DNA from 2 places in the Cupriavidus sp. KK10 genome. Region 2 is predicted to be linked to the other one. Evidence: predicted binding sites of a transcription regulator. Region 2 holds the regulator's gene; the other holds the start of a gene.

Region 1 (7,597 bases), 760 kb from region 2:
TGGGTGATATCGACGCTGCACCACACCTCGCGCGCCGGGTCCAGGCATACGTCGGCCCAGGCATGGCTGGCCATCTCGATCGCGGCCGGATCGTAAAAGTATCCGCTCACATAGCGTGCCGGGATACCCAGCGCCCGGCACGCCGCCACCATCACCTGCGCCTGGTCCTGGCACACGCCGCTGCCCAGGCTGAAGGCCTCGGCCGCCGAGGTGCCGACGTCAGTGGTGTTGGGCTTGTAGCGCACCCGCTCCGCAATCCCCTGGGCCAGCGCCAGCAGCGCCGGAATCTCGTGCCCGGCCGCCAGGAACGGTGCGGCAAACGCCTGCATCTCCGGCGGAGCCGAGGTCAGTGGCGTGCTGCCGAGGAAGTACAGCGGCGACACCCGCGCTTCGCCGGGGGGCGGTGCGTCGCAGAACGCATGGTGGCCGTCCCGGTCGAGGTCGCCATGCGGCTGCAGCACTTCCACCTCCCCGCTGGCTTCGATCGAAATGGTGCTGGTCGGTCCGGCCACCGTGAAGTTGTGCACGATGTTGCCGAAGCCGTCATGCGCCGCTGACGGATTGCCAGGCGCGACCAGTTGCCATCGGTGCACGGTCTGCAGCGGGCCCGAACGCGGCTCGAGCCGCACTTCGTGCACGCTGCGGCGCACCGGCTCGGCGTAGCGGTAAACAGTATGGTGGTGGATCTTGTATTTCACGGTATCAGGGCGCGGCGGCACATGGAGGCTGCCGGCGGCCCATCTCAGGCAGCCAGCAGCGGCACGAGGAAGTCCCGGCTGATGCCATTGCCGAGATCGCCGATGCGCTCCAGGAAGCTGGTCAGGTACGCGTGCAGGCCGACAGCGAAAATGTCGTCGATGCGCGCGTACTTCAGGTCGGCGTGGAGTTTACCAGCCTGGCGCTCGGTTTCCGCCGATTGCTGGTTGCGCACCGTGTGCAGGATGGCCACCACCTCGTCCATGCTCGACACCAGCGAGCGCGGCATGTCGGGCCGCAGGATCAGCAGCTCGGCCACGCGCTGCGGCGTAATGACCGCGCGATAGACCTTGCGGTAGACCTCGAAGCCCGATACCGAGCGCAGCACCGCGGCCCAGTGATAGAAATCGTTCTGGTCGCGGTTGGCATCGCTCTCGTCGCTGCCCGATGCCTGGAACTTGACGTCGAGGATCCGCGCGGTGTTGTCGGCGCGCTCCAGGAACGTGCCCAGCCGCATGAAGTGGAAGGCATCGTCCTTGAGCATGGTGCCGAACTGCACCCCGCGCGCCAGGTGCGAGCGGAACTTGACCCATTCGAAGAAGCGCGACGGGTCTTCCTTCAGCACGCCGTCGGCGATCAGGCGCTGCACCTCCAGCCAGGTGGTGTTGACGGTCTCCCAGACCTCGGTGGTCAGCGACCCGCGCACCGCGCGCGCGTTCTCGCGCGCCGCGCGCAGGCAGCTCATGATGGACGAGGCGTTGGTCATGTCGCGCACCATGAAGTCGATCACATCGTCGCGCGACAGCAGCCCGTACTTGTGGTCGAAGACGTCGGTCAGCTCGGAGATATCGAGCATGGCCCACCAGCCCTGCTCGGCCACCTCGGCCGATTGCGGCAGGAGCGAGGTCTGGTAGTTGACGTCGAGCATGCGCGCGGTGTTCTCCGCGCGCTCGGTGTAGCGGGCCATCCAGAACAGGTGGTCGGCGGTGCGGCTCAGCATGCGGGCTCTCCTGGCATGGCGGCGGTCGCCATGGCGGTCATTGCGGCGGTCATCACGTGGTTCGCGTTCATCGTTCCAGCACCCAGGTGTCCTTGGTGCCGCCCCCTTGCGAGGAATTCACCACCAGCGAGCCTTCGCGCAGCGCCACGCGGGTCAGGCCGCCGGGCACCATGCGCACCTCCTTGCCCGACAGCACGAACGGGCGCAGGTCGATATGGCGCGGCGCGATGCCCGACTCCACATAGGTCGGGCAGGTCGACAGCGCCAGCGTCGGCTGCGCGATGTACTGCTCCGGGCGCGCCCTCACCACTTCGCGGAAGGCATCGATCTCGGCCCGCGTCGCGGCCGGGCCGACCAGCATGCCGTAGCCGCCGGCGCCGTGGGTCTCCTTGACCACCAGTTCTTCCATATGGTCCAGCACGTACTGCAGGTCGTCCGGGCGTCGGCACATATAGGTCGGCACGTTGCTGAGGATCGCCTCTTCGCCCAGGTAGAAGCGGATCATGTCGGGCACGTACGGATAGATCGACTTGTCGTCGGCCACGCCCGTGCCAATGGCATTGCAGATGGTCACGTTGCCGGCGCGGTAGACCGACAGCAGGCCGGCCGCGCCCAGCGAGGAATCGTGGCGGAACACCAGCGGGTCGAGGAAGTCGTCGTCGACGCGGCGGTAGATCACGTCGATGCGCTGCGGGCCCTGCGTGGTGCGCATGAACAGGTGGTCGTCCTCGACGAAGAGATCGCTGCCTTCGACCAGCTCCACGCCCATCTGCTGCGCCAGGAAGGCATGCTCGAAGTACGCCGAGTTGTACATGCCCGGTGTCAGCACCACCACGGTAGGATCGGCAATGGCCTGCGGCGACACCCCGCGCAGCATGTCGAGCAACAGGTCAGGATAGTGGGCCACCGGCGCCACGCGGTTGCGCGCGAACAGATCCGGGAACAACCGCATCATCATCTTGCGGTTTTCCAGCATGTACGACACGCCCGAGGGCACGCGCAGGTTGTCTTCCAGCACGTAGAACTCGCCCTCGCCGGCGCGCACCACATCGATGCCGGCCACGTGCGCATAGATGTCGTGCGGCACGTTGACGCCGAGCATCTCGGGCCGGTACTGGGCGTTGTTGTAGATCTGGTCGGGTGGGATCACGCCGGCGCGGATGATGTCCTGGCCGTGGTAGATATCGTGGACAAAGCGGTTGAGCGCGGCCACGCGCTGGCGCAGGCCCTTTTCCAGCAGCGCCCATTCGCTGGCCGGGAAGATGCGCGGGATCACGTCGAACGGAATGGTGCGTTCAGTGCCGCTGTTGGCCTCATCCTTGTCGCCGTAGACGGCAAAGGTAATGCCCACGCGCCGGAAGATCAGGTCGGCCTCGGCGCGCTTGTTGCCCATCGTGCTTTCAGACTGCCGCGCCAGCCAGTCAGCGAAATGCCGGTAATGCGGGCGCACCGCGCCTTCAGGCAATGCCTGCCCCGCCTGGATGACTAATTGCGCCCCGTCCGTGCGCCAGTCCAGCATCTCGTCGAAATACCGCCCCGCCATGATGGCCGTTCCTCCATGTCGCGGGCTTCCGGTGCTACCGCTTCATTGCGACTTCGTGGTCGCTACCGGCTGCCCTGGTTTTGCCCTGGCTTTCCTGTCCCCAGCCCGCCGCGCCTGCCCGTTCGGGGCGCCCACGGCGATACTGTCGAGTCACTGGCCCTTTCAGCATACCCGTACCGGCGAATCCCGCAAGCTGGCGGGTGCCGGCCGGCACGGAAAGTGAACTAGCAAGATGTCTGCCAGCGCACGCAAAAACGGGCGCCAGCCAGGCTGGCGGCCGCTTGCGGGCTGCGCGGGAACGAGCCGACCGGAACGGCCGGCGCGGTCAGCGCGCCGCGCCGGCGCCCTGCGACACCGTGGCCTGCAGGATGGTGGCGACCAGCGCCTCGGGGGACTGGCGGATGTCGAGCACCAGCGCGTCGCTGGGCTCTTCCAGCGTATCGAACTGGCTTTGCAGCAGGTCGGGGTTGAAGAAGTGTTCCGTGCGCGCGGACAGGCGCGTGCCGATCAGCGATGCGTCGCCCTTCATGAAGACGAAGGTCACGCCGCCGTCGGGCGGAGTCAGCCGGTCGCGGTAGGCCTGGCGCAATGCCGAGCAGGTGAACACATGGGTGCGGCCTTCGGCCCGGGCCGCGTCGATGGCGGCACGCATGGCCGCCAGCCACGGCCAGCGGTCTTCGTCGGTCAGCGGGATGCCCGCGTGCATCTTGGCCTTGTTGGCGTCGCTGTGGAATGCATCGGCGTCATGGAAGCCGCAGCCCAGGCGCTGCGCCAGCAACTGGCCGACCGTGGTCTTGCCGCTGCCGGAAACGCCCATCAGGATATAGATCATGTCTGCTCCGTCGGTCTTGGTATCGGATGGTGTCGCCATCCTTGTCTGTCCTTGTCGGTCCAGCTGGGCGTCCTTGCGGCGGCGCAAGGACGCCCGGGGGCGCTGCCGCCCCGCAGGAAACTTCAGGGGAAAATCGGCCTCAGGCCTGGCTATTGTGCGACGGATTGCGCCGCTGCGGTACGTTGGCGCCGGCCTGCGCCGGCCTCGGCATCCGCCTCAGACAGGTCAAGTGCGCTGCCGCCCTCTTCCGCGATGCGCGCGTGGCGCCGGAACAGGCCGAACAGGCCGCGCCCCAGGCTGAATTGCGCGAAATCGTCGTCCGGCGCCGCGGCCAGTTCGCGCGCCGCGAATTCGCCTTCGTCGCCCAGCCACTGCAGCGTGCCGGCAACGGCATCGACACGGATGCGGTCGCCATCGCGCACGCGCGCCAGCGCGCCGCCGGCCAGCGCCTCGGGGCCGACGTGGATCACCGCCGGCACCTTCCCCGACGCGCCGGACATGCGGCCGTCGGTCACCAGCGCCACCTTGTGGCCGGCGTCCTGCAGCGCGCCCAGCACCGGAGTCAGGCGGTGCAGCTCGGGCATGCCGTTGGCGTTCGGCCCCTGGAAACGCACCACCGCGACCAGGTCGCCGGTCAGCTCGCCCGCATCGAAGGCCGCCTGCAGCGCCTCCTGCGCATCGAACACCCGCACCGGGGCTTCGACCACGCGGTGCTCCGGCGCCACCGCCGAGACCTTGATCACGCCGCGGCCCAGGTTGCCCTGCATCAGCCGCAACCCGCCCTCGGCCGAGAAAGGCTCCGCGACCGTCGCCAGCACCTGCGCGTCGCCGCTGTGCGCCGCGCCGTCGCGCCAGCGCAGCACGCCGTCGGTCATCACCGGCTCCTGCGCATAGCGGGCCAGCCCGGGGCCGGCCACGGTCTGCACGTCCTCGTGCAGCAGACCGGCCTGCAGCAGTTCGCGGATGACGAAGCCGGCGCCGCCCGCGGCATGGAAGTGGTTCACATCGGCCGAGCCATTCGGGTAGACGCGCGCCAGCAGCGGCGTGATGCGTGACAGCAGGTCGAAATCATTCCAGTCGATGACGATGCCCGCGGCGCGCGCCATCGCCACCAGGTGGATGGTGTGGTTGGTGGAGCCGCCGGTCGCCAGCAGGCCGACCATGGCGTTGGCAATGGCGCGTTCGTCAACGATGCGCGCCAGCGGCAGGTATTCGTCGCCGCGCGCGCGCAGGGCGATCGCGCGTTGCGCGGCCGCCGCGGTCAGCGCATCGCGCAGGCCGCTGTCCGGGTGCACGAAGGCCGCGCCCGGCAGGTGCAGGCCCATGATTTCCATCAGGAACTGGTTGCTGTTGGCGGTGCCGTAGAAGGTGCAGGTGCCGGCGCCGTGGTAGGCCTGGCATTCGGCCTCGAGCAGCGCATCGCGCCCGACCTGGCCGGTGGCGTATAGCTGGCGCACGCGCGCCTTCTCCTTGTTGGGCAGCCCGCTGGCCATCGGGCCCGCCGGCACGAACACCATCGGCAGGTGGCCGAACTGCAGCGCGCCCATCAGCAGTCCCGGCACGATCTTGTCGCACACGCCCAGCATCAGGGCCGCATCAAAGGTGTTGTGCGACAGCGCCACCGCGGTGCCCATGGCAATCGCATCGCGCGAGAACAGCGACAGCTCCATGCCCGGGTTGCCCTGCGTGATGCCGTCGCACATCGCCGGCACGCCGCCAGCCACCTGCGCCACCGCACCGACCGCGCGCGCGGCCTCGCGGATCACGGCGGGGTAGCGCTCGTACGGCTGGTGCGCCGACAGCATGTCGTTGTACGCGGTGACGATGCCCAGGTTGGGCGCATGGTCGACGCGCAGCTTCAGCTTGTCGTTGGCCGGCAGTGCGGCAAAGCCGTGCGCCAGGTTGGCGCAGGACATGCCGCGCAGCGGCCCCAGTTCAGCCTGCGCGCGCTCGCAGCGGGCAAGGTAGGCTGCACGGCTGGCGCGGCTGCGCGCAACGATGCGCTCGGTGACGGCAAGAAGCTCGGCATGGACGGCAGAAGGCATGGCGGAGACGTTCCTTGTGGGCTGGGTGGCAGCGCGGCAATGCCGCGCCATCGCATGTAGATTTTCTACAGATCGCTGCCATTATACCGAGCACAAGCGCGCCGTCGACCTGCTCATGCATCACAATTGCGCAGAAATTCCCGGAATCAGGGCAAACCCCGAGGGCGGACGACGCACCATTTCGGGCAAGATGCGGCGCCATCCGATGTAGAATCTCTACATATCCGAACCCCCGACACTGCCACCCCGCCGCCATGCGCGACCGAATCCTAGCCGTCTACGACACGCTCCGCCCTTCTGAACGCCGCCTGGCCGACTATGTCGCCCGGCATGGCGCCGCCGTGATCCGGCTGTCGATGCCCGAACTGGCTGAGCGCGCCGGCGTGTCGCAGCCCACCATCGCGCGCTTCTGCGCGGCGCTGGGCTACGACGGCTTCCGCGAATTCAAGCTGCAGTTCGCGCAGAACGTCGGTGGCGGCACGCCCTTCGTGCACCAGGACGTAGCGGCCGACGACCGCCCCGCGGACATCGCCGGCAAGGTCTTCGACCGCACCATTGCCACGCTGATGAGCGTGCGCAATGCGCTCTCCGCCGACCAGATCGAGCATGGCATCCAGCTGCTCGCCGGCGCGCGGCGCATCGAGTTCTACGGCTGCGGCAACTCCGGCATCGTCGCGCTGGATATCCAGCACAAGTTCTTCCGCCTGGGCATGCCGACCGTTGCGTATTCCGACCCGCATGTGTTCAGCATGTCGGCCGCGCTGCTCGCCCGTGGCGACGTGGCCGTGCTGGTCTCCAACAGCGGCCGCACCTGGGACATGCTGACCGCCGCCACGCTGGCGCGCAGCAGCGGCGCCAGCGTGCTGGCGATCACGCACAGCGGCTCGCCGCTGGCTCGGCTGGCCGACGTGTGTGTGTTTTCCGACGTCGAGGAAGACAGCGAGGTCTACACGCCGATGACCTCGCGCATCAGCCACCTGGTGCTGGGCGACGTCCTGGCCGCCGGCGTGGCGCTGGCGCGCGCGGACACCGTCGCCCCCCGCCTGCAGCGCGCCAAGGCGCATCTGCGCGAACGGCGCATCGCCGGTGCGGAGCCGGCCCGGCCAGTACCGCCGGCACGAAGCCGCGCCAGGCCCGCTGCGGCCGAGCCAGCCACGCCCGCCACCCGCACGCGCCGCCGCAAGGCCAGCTGACTCGCTAACGCGGCGCCGGCGGTCGCGCCCGCCAGTAGCGCGGCTGCGCCTGCCGGAACATTGACAACGCAAAGCCCCCGGGCGCGGTGTCCATGGTCACCGCGCCGGTTTCATCGGTCCGGTAGCGCAGGACACCCGCGCGGCCGCAGCGCTCCCACACTTCGCCAGTCGGGTGGCGAACGCAGCTGCGCGCATTGCTGGCAATGGCGGCCTGCTGCGCCTGCTCCGCGAGCGGATGCAGCACGGTAAAGCGCAAGCGTGCGTTGATCGACAGGTTGCCGGCCGAGG
Region 2 (7,597 bases):
TGCTGGTGACGCTGACGTCCAGGGTGATGTTGCCGGGTGGCAGCAATTTGGCCAAACGATTCATGGGCGATGCGCAGGATTTCAGTTAGCGGGCAGATCGTTCCGCGGGGCAGTGGGCTGGCTCCGGGCTGCCGTTGGCCTGGCCGGAGGCGTCCGGCCCATTATAGAGCAGCGACTACCCCCGTATTGTGCAGCGCAGCGGGGCAAGCCGGTGCAGAACGATACATGGTGATGCAATCGTGCCTCCGGGCCGGGAGCCGGCGCACCGATGCGGGGCGCGGCCAGGATTCCCTCTCTTTGTATGGCGCAGCATACACCTTGGCGCTGCGCTTGCGAACACTCTTGCCCATTCGGGTGAAAAGCGTTGGCTCCGGCGCCACAGCCGGGCCGCACCGCCAGTGCGGGCGCGGCATGCCGGCGGCAACCCGGAACGCAAGGGCGCAAAAAAGCCGCGCTTCGTGGCGCGGCTTGCCTGTTCAATCCTGATTCAGCAGCCCGCTGCGGGGCTGCCGGGCACGGTCATTGCTGCATTTGCGCTGCGGCCATCTGGTACTTGACCGCTTCGCGGTCGTGGCCTTGCACGCGATCCTTGTAGCGGATCACCTGACGGTCCAGCTTGTCGACGAGTGCGTCGATCGCTGCATATAGGTCTTCGTGATGCGCCTCGACAAAGATGTCCTTGCCCTTGAGATGTAGATTAATTTCCGCGTACTGACGCCGGTCCTTTTCCTTGTGGTTGTCGACAGAGAGCAGCACGCTAACGCCAATGACCTGATCGAAATGCCTGACGATTCGCTCCAGCTTCGTTTCCACGTACTCACGCAGAGGGGGCGTGATGTCCAGGTGGTGTCCACTGATCTTGAAGTTCATAGCGCTTCTCCTTCTGAAAGAGCCTCACCAGGCAGGCGGTGGGCTCGGCTACAAAGACTTGCGGAGATTGACTGCGGGGATCTTCAGGGCTTCGCGATACTTGGCAACAGTGCGGCGCGCAACAACAAAGCCTTGCTCACCCAGCAGTTCGGCAATGCGACTGTCGGAAAGGGGATTCCTCGGGTCTTCGGCTCCTATCAGTTGCTTGATCAAGGCGCGGATGGCCGTTGATGAAGCCGCGCCACCGGTTTCGGTGGACACGTGGCTGCCGAAGAAGTACTTCAGTTCGAAAGTACCCATCGGCGTTGCCATGAATTTATTGGTCGTCACCCGGGAGATGGTTGACTCGTGTAAACCCAGTGTATCGGCAATCTCCCGCAAAACCAAGGGGCGCATGGCGATTTCGCCGTGACTGAAAAAGTTCTTTTGACGCTCGACAATGGCCTGCGAGACACGCAGGATTGTGTCGAACCTTTGCTGGATGTTCTTGATCAGCCAGCGCGCCTCTTGCAGCTTTTGCTGCAGTCCGGCCGTGCCGGACTCACCCTTCGCGCCACGCAGGATTTGGGCATACATATCGTTGATGCGCAGCCTCGGCATCACATCCGGATTGAGCTGCGCGATCCAGCCGCCGCCACCCTTGCGCACGAACACGTCCGGCACCACAAAGTCCGCTTCCGGGCGGCTGTACGCATGGCCGGGGTAGGGCGCCAGCGAGCGGATCAGTTCGTGTGCGGACTTCAGTGCCACTTCATCTACCTGCAGCGCCTTCTTCAGCCGCGTGTAGTCGCGTACTGCGAGCAACTCCAGGTGATTGCTAACGATGTTCAGCGCCAGTTCGCGTTGCGGGTGCGTCAGGCGTCGCAACTGCAGGGCCAGGCACTCGGCGGCGTTGCGCGCACCCACGCCGGGCGGGTCGAAACTCTGCAGCAGCGTGAGGATGGCGTGGACTTCGTCGATCTCGAACTCGAGTTCTTCCGGCAACTCCGTGCAGATCTCCTCAAGCGATGCGCTCAGGTAGCCATCGTCGTCGAGCGATTCGATCAGGAAGATGGCCAGGCCTTTGTCGCGCGCCGAGATCTTCAGCGGCGTGAGCTGCTCCATCAGGTACTCGCGCAGCGTGGGCTCGGCCTCGCGCAGCTGCATCGGCGTTTTTTCATCCTCGTCGCCCTGGGGGCGGCGGGCAAAGTCGTCCAGGCTCCAGTCGCCGCTGCCGTAGTCGTCGCCGTTGCCGCTGTCGCCATAGCTGTCGTCGTCACCCGCGCCGTCGGCGCGAGCCTCGCCATTGCCCTGGGGCTCAGCCGGGGCGGGCGCCGGTGCGCTCTGCAGGTTGACCGAGCCGTCGGCCGCCACGCGCAGCGGGCTTTCGATCCAGTCGTTCTCGCGCTCGAGCAGCGGGTTTTCCGTCAGCGCCTGTTCGACCTCTTGCTGCAGTTCCAGCGTGGAGAGCTGCAGCAGCCGGATCGACTGCTGCAGTTGCGGGGTCAGGGCCAGATGCTGGGAAAGACGGAGCTGTAGCGACGGTTTCATGCGAGCTATTCTATGCGCATCTTTCCGTTGTTGGAACGGAAATTGCTATCGCTTATGCGGTCCGATCGCCGCTGGCTGTGGGAGGGCCCACGCGCGCCCGCGAAGAGGCCTGCCGCTCGCGGGCAGGCCGTTAAGTCACATGCGGAAGTTCTCGCCCAGGTAGACGCGCCGCACTGCGTCATTGGCGATGATTTCCTCGGGCTGGCCCGCGGCCAGCACCGTGCCTTCGCTGATGATGTAGGCGTGGTCGCAGATGCCGAGCGTCTCGCGCACGTTGTGGTCGGTGATCAGCACGCCGATATTGCGTGCCTTGAGGAAACTGACGATGCGTTGGATCTCGCCCACGGCGATCGGGTCCACGCCGGCGAAGGGTTCGTCCAGCAGGATGAAGCGCGGCGACGACGCCAGCGCGCGCGCGATTTCGACACGGCGGCGCTCGCCGCCCGATAGCGACAGCGCCGGGTTGTTGCGCAGGTGCGCGATCTGCAGGTCGTCGAGCAGCGAATCCAGGCGGCGCTCGATCTCGGTCTTGGGCAGCGGCTTGCCGTTGCTCACCTGAAGCTCCAGCACCGCGCGGATGTTCTCTTCGACGTTGAGCTTGCGGAACACCGAGGCTTCCTGCGGCAGGTACGACAGCCCCATGCGCGCGCGCTCGTGGATCGGCAGGCCGCTGATGTGGTCGCCGTCGAGCACGATATCGCCTTCGTCCAGCGCCACCAGGCCCACGATCATGTAGAACGAGGTGGTCTTGCCCGCGCCGTTAGGCCCGAGCAGGCCGACCACCTCGCCGCTCTTCACGTCGAGCGAGACGTCCTTGACCACCGTGCGCGAGCCATAGCGCTTCTTCAGGTGGCGCACGACCAGCGTGCTGCCGCCGGGAAGGACGGTGGAGGCTTCGACGGAAGGCTTGTCGGCGATGGTTGCGGTATCGGTCATTGGCACGGTCTGGCGTTCAGGCGTTTCTGGCGCGGGCAGGCAAGCCGGCGCCAGGCGTCAGGGTTTGTTGGCAGGCGCGGGCGCCGTCTTCAGGTCCAGCGGCGAGCCGCCATTGCCCGTGGCGCCGGCCTTCTGGTCCTGGCGCGGCGACAACACCGCGCGCACGCGACCGGACGGATTGGCGGCCGCGGCGTCGCCACTGCCGCCGCCGGCGGCCGTGTAGAACTCCTTGCGGCTGTCATAGGTCAGCACCGCGCCGCGGATCTCATCGACCTGCTTGGCGCCCTGCAGGCGCGCCATGCGGGCATTGCCGATCAGCTTGGAGTACTCCTGCTTGCCGTCGTACTCGATGCGGTCGCCCCAGCCGTCGATGTATTCGTCGACGCCTTCGCGCTTCTGGCGGATGTAGGCCTGCTTGCCCGGCTTGGCGGTGGCTACCGCGAACTGGTAGCCCTCGGGGTCGGTGCGCAGTTCGGCGGCGTCGGACTTCAGGATCATGGTGCCCTTGGTTAGCACCACGTTGCCGGTCAGCGTATAGATCTGCTTGACGTCGTCGTAGCTGGCGTTGTCCGCCTCCAGCACCATCGGCTTGTCGCGGTCCGCTCGCTCGGCCAGGGCGGGCTGGGCCAGCAGGCCGAAGGCCATGGCCAGGGCGAGCAGAGCCGGGGCGGTGCGTCGACGGGACGATGTCGTCAGGGAAGCAGTCATGTTGGCAGGGGTTGCTTGAGGGCGTCTGGGTATGTTGGTGCGGGTTGGTGCGGCCCCCGGGCCGGGGCTCAGGACCCCGGCGCGCGGCCTGGGGACGGCCCGGTGATGATGGTGCCGCGTACATTGCCGAGCAATTGTACTTCGCGCGTGACGTTGTTGAAGATCAGGCCGTTGGCGGTCATCACCGACGGGCCGCGCGTCAGCTTGACTGGCTTGTCGGTCTTGACGATGTCGTCATTGATCAGCAGCTGGAAATAACTGGATGCGGCGGTCAGCTGCGGGTCCTTGGACACGTCCACGCCCTGCTGGCGCATGACGAAGCCGTTGCCGTACAGGTCGATCACCGAGCCCTCGGCGTTCATGCGGCCCATATCGGCGCGGGCGGTGACCGGCGGGCGGTCCGGCTCGTACGCGCGCATGGCGGGCCGGGTCACTTCGTAGGTCTGGTCGTCCTCGAAATGGACCATGCGCTCGCCGGTGAAGCGGATCTTGGTGCTGCCGTCCGGCGCCAGCTCGGTGGCCGAGAAGCGGTCCATGAAGTAATCAGGCTCATGCTTCTTGGTGCTTTGCGCGGCCAGGTCTTCCTTGGGGGAGTTGATCTGGACCAGCCAGAACGTGCTGCCCGCCACGAAGGCCATCAGCAGCAGCGGCAGCAGCCGCATGACGATGCCGCTGAGGGAGGCGAGGAGTGCCTGCATGGTGTCCTTGGCGTTGTGCCGGTTGTGCCGGGCCCGCGCCCGCTCAGATGACCTTGGCGCGGGTCAGGTCGTGGATATGCAGCGCGCCGGTCAGGCGGCCGTCGTCGTCCACCACCAGCAGCTGGTTGATGCGGTTGGCTTCCATCACCTGCACCGCCTCGACGGCGAGCTGGTTCTCGTTGACCACGTGCGGGTTGCGGTGCATGACCTCGCCGATGGGCACGGTCTTCCAGTCGCGCGGGGTTTCCAGCAGGCGGCGCAGGTCGCCGTCGGTGAAGACGCCGATGGCGTGTCCGTCCGGATCCACCACGGCGGTCATGGCCATGCCCTTGCGGGTGATTTCCATCAGCGCCTGGGCCAGCGGCGTGTTCTCACGCACCTCGGGCACGGCGTTGCCGGTGCGCATCACGTCGCGCACATGGGTCAGAAGCTTGCGCCCGAGCGCGCCGCCGGGGTGCGAGCGGGCGAAGTCTTCCTCGCCAAAGCCGCGCGCGTCCAGCACCGCCACTGCCAGTGCATCGCCGAGCGCCAGCGCCGCGGTGGTGCTGGCCGTCGGCGCCAGGTTCAGCGGGCAGGCTTCTTTCTCGACCGCCGCGTCCAGGTGGACGTCGGCCAGCTTGGCCAGGTTGGAGTCGGGGTTGCCGGTGACCGAGATCAGCCGCGCGCCGATGCGCTTGACGATCGGGATGATCGACAGCAGCTCGCCGGTCTCGCCAGAATTGGAGAAGGCGATCAGCACGTCGTCGCGCGTGACCATGCCCAGGTCGCCGTGGCTGGCTTCGGCCGGGTGCACAAAGAACGCCGGCGTGCCGGTAGAGGCCAGCGTGGCCGCGACCTTGCGTCCGATATGGCCGGACTTGCCAATGCCCGAGACGACCACGCGCCCGGTGCATTGCAGGATCAGCAGCACGGCACGGGCAAAGTCGCCGTTCAGGCGTCCGGAAAGTGCGGAAACCGCATCGGCTTCGGTCTGGAGAGTGTCGCGGGCGAGTCTGAGTGCTCGATCCGCATCGAAATTGGCTATCATGGCGACGAAGTATACCAACGAATGCGATGGCGCCTGGCCCGACCCATGGCGCACGTCGTGCTTGCCGTGCTCGCCGTATTTTGCCGGCAGGGTGCCCGTGCCGGGTCGGACGCGCGCCTGGCCGGTCACCCAGACCGCCTGATGCATTCTCCGCTGGAACTGACCCTGGTGCTGCTGGCCGCCGCCGTCTTCGGCGTGGTCGCATTCCGCATGCTGCAGCTGCCGCCGATGCTGGGCTACCTGGCCGTTGGCATCCTGATCGGCCCGCATGCGCTGGGGCTGGCCAGCGACACCGCGCAGACCAAGTACCTGGCCGAATTCGGCGTGGTCTTCCTGATGTTCTCGATCGGGCTGGAGTTCAACCTGACCAAGCTGCGCTCGATGAAGCGGCTGGTGTTCGGCCTGGGCGGCTCGCAGGTGGTGCTGTCGATGCTGGCGGTGGTGCCGGCCAGCTGGGCTTTCAACTGGCTGTTCCCGCTGTCCTGGCAGGCGTCGGTGGCGCTGGGCGGGGCGCTGGCGATGTCTTCCACCGCGATCGTCTCCAAGATGCTGTCCGAGCGCATGGAGCTGGAAAGCGAGCACGGCCGCAATATCATCAGCATCCTGCTGTTCCAGGATCTGGCGGTGGTGCCGCTGCTGATCGTGATCCCGGCGCTGTCGCGCGATCCGGGCGACCTGATGGTGGCGCTGGGCCTGGCCACGGTCAAGATCGTGGTGGCCCTGGGCGCCATCTTCTTCCTCGGCCAGCGCCTGATGAGCCGCTGGTTCCACGTGGTGGCGGCGCGCCGTTCGCAGGAACTGTTCATGCTGAACCTGCTGCTGGTGACGCTGGGCATGGCGGCGCTGACCGAGCGGCTGGGCCTGTCGATGGCGCTGGGCGCCTTCATGGCGGGCATGCTGATCTCCGAGACGCCCTACCGCCACCAGGTGGAAGAGGACATCAAGCCGTTCCGCGACGTGCTGCTGGGGCTGTTCTTCGTCACCATCGGCATGCTGCTCAATATCCGCGTAGTGCTGGATCACGTATGGCTGGTGCTGGCGCTGCTGGTGGTGCCGGTGCTGTTCAAGCTGGTGCTGATCGCGCTGCTGGCGCGGGTCTTCGGCTCGCGCCAGGGGGTGGCCATCCGCACCGGGCTGGGGCTCGCGCAGGCCGGCGAATTCGGTTTCGTGCTGCTGAACCAGATCGACGGCCTGAACCTGGTCGACCCGGTGCTGATCCAGGTGATCCTGGCGTCGATGCTGCTGTCGATGCTGGCCGCGCCATTCCTGATCCAGTACAGCGACGCCATCGTGCTGCGCTTTACCGCCAACGAATGGCTGATGCAGTCGCTGAACATGACCCGCATCGCCGCGCAGAGCCTGCAGACCGAGAAACACGCCATCATCTGCGGCTTCGGCCGCAGCGGGCAGAACCTGGCGCACATGCTGGAGCGCGAGGGCATCAACTACGTGGCGCTGGACCTGGACCCCGACCGCGTGCGCGAGGCCGCCGCGGCCGGCGATACCGTGGTCTACGGCGACGCCGGCCGGCGCGAGGCGCTGATCGCCGCCGGCATCCACCGCGCCGCCGCCCTGATCGTCACCTATGCCAACACTCCATCGGCGCTTAAGGTGCTGCACCACGTGCAGGAGCTGGCGCCGGCGCTGCCGGTGATCGTGCGCACGGTGGACGATTCAGAGCTCGACACGCTGCAGAAGGCCGGCGCCACCGAAGTGGTGCCCGAGATCATCGAGGGCAGCCTGATGCTGGCCTCGCACGCGCTGGTGCTGCTGGGCGTGCCGATGCGCCGGGTGGTGCGCGGCGTGCAGCAGGCGCGCGACGCGCGCT

What was found. The regulator sigma-54, encoded in region 2, starts transcription at its own class of promoters, with help from an activator protein. The targets are predictions, from matches to a motif close to TGGCANGNAANCTGCTTT.
Region 1: KB879_RS05895 (circularly permuted type 2 ATP-grasp protein) is a predicted target of sigma-54. The motif match lies at 3,464-3,481, and genes of this name have one in related genera.

Annotation. Positions count from the first base shown of each region.
Region 1 is NZ_CP073677.1:1,198,249-1,205,845, reverse strand. Features, by position in the region: gene KB879_RS05905 (transglutaminase family protein) at 1-698, opposite strand, end outside; gene KB879_RS05900 (alpha-E domain-containing protein) at 743-1,696, opposite strand; gene KB879_RS05895 (circularly permuted type 2 ATP-grasp protein) at 1,764-3,239, opposite strand; gene KB879_RS05890 (gluconokinase) at 3,565-4,071, opposite strand; gene edd (phosphogluconate dehydratase) at 4,221-6,116, opposite strand; gene KB879_RS05880 (hypothetical protein) at 6,115-6,327, shown strand; gene KB879_RS05875 (MurR/RpiR family transcriptional regulator) at 6,371-7,309, shown strand; partial or broken gene KB879_RS05870 (ComEC/Rec2 family competence protein) at 7,420-7,597, opposite strand, start outside.
Region 2 is NZ_CP073677.1:443,134-450,730, forward strand. Features, by position in the region: gene ptsN (PTS IIA-like nitrogen regulatory protein PtsN) at 1-64, opposite strand, end outside; gene hpf (ribosome hibernation-promoting factor, HPF/YfiA family) at 520-870, opposite strand; gene KB879_RS02305 (RNA polymerase factor sigma-54) at 919-2,400, opposite strand; gene lptB (LPS export ABC transporter ATP-binding protein) at 2,536-3,336, opposite strand; gene lptA (lipopolysaccharide transport periplasmic protein LptA) at 3,394-4,044, opposite strand; gene lptC (LPS export ABC transporter periplasmic protein LptC) at 4,113-4,742, opposite strand; gene KB879_RS02325 (SIS domain-containing protein) at 4,786-5,769, opposite strand; gene KB879_RS02330 (monovalent cation:proton antiporter-2 (CPA2) family protein) at 5,911-7,597, shown strand, end outside.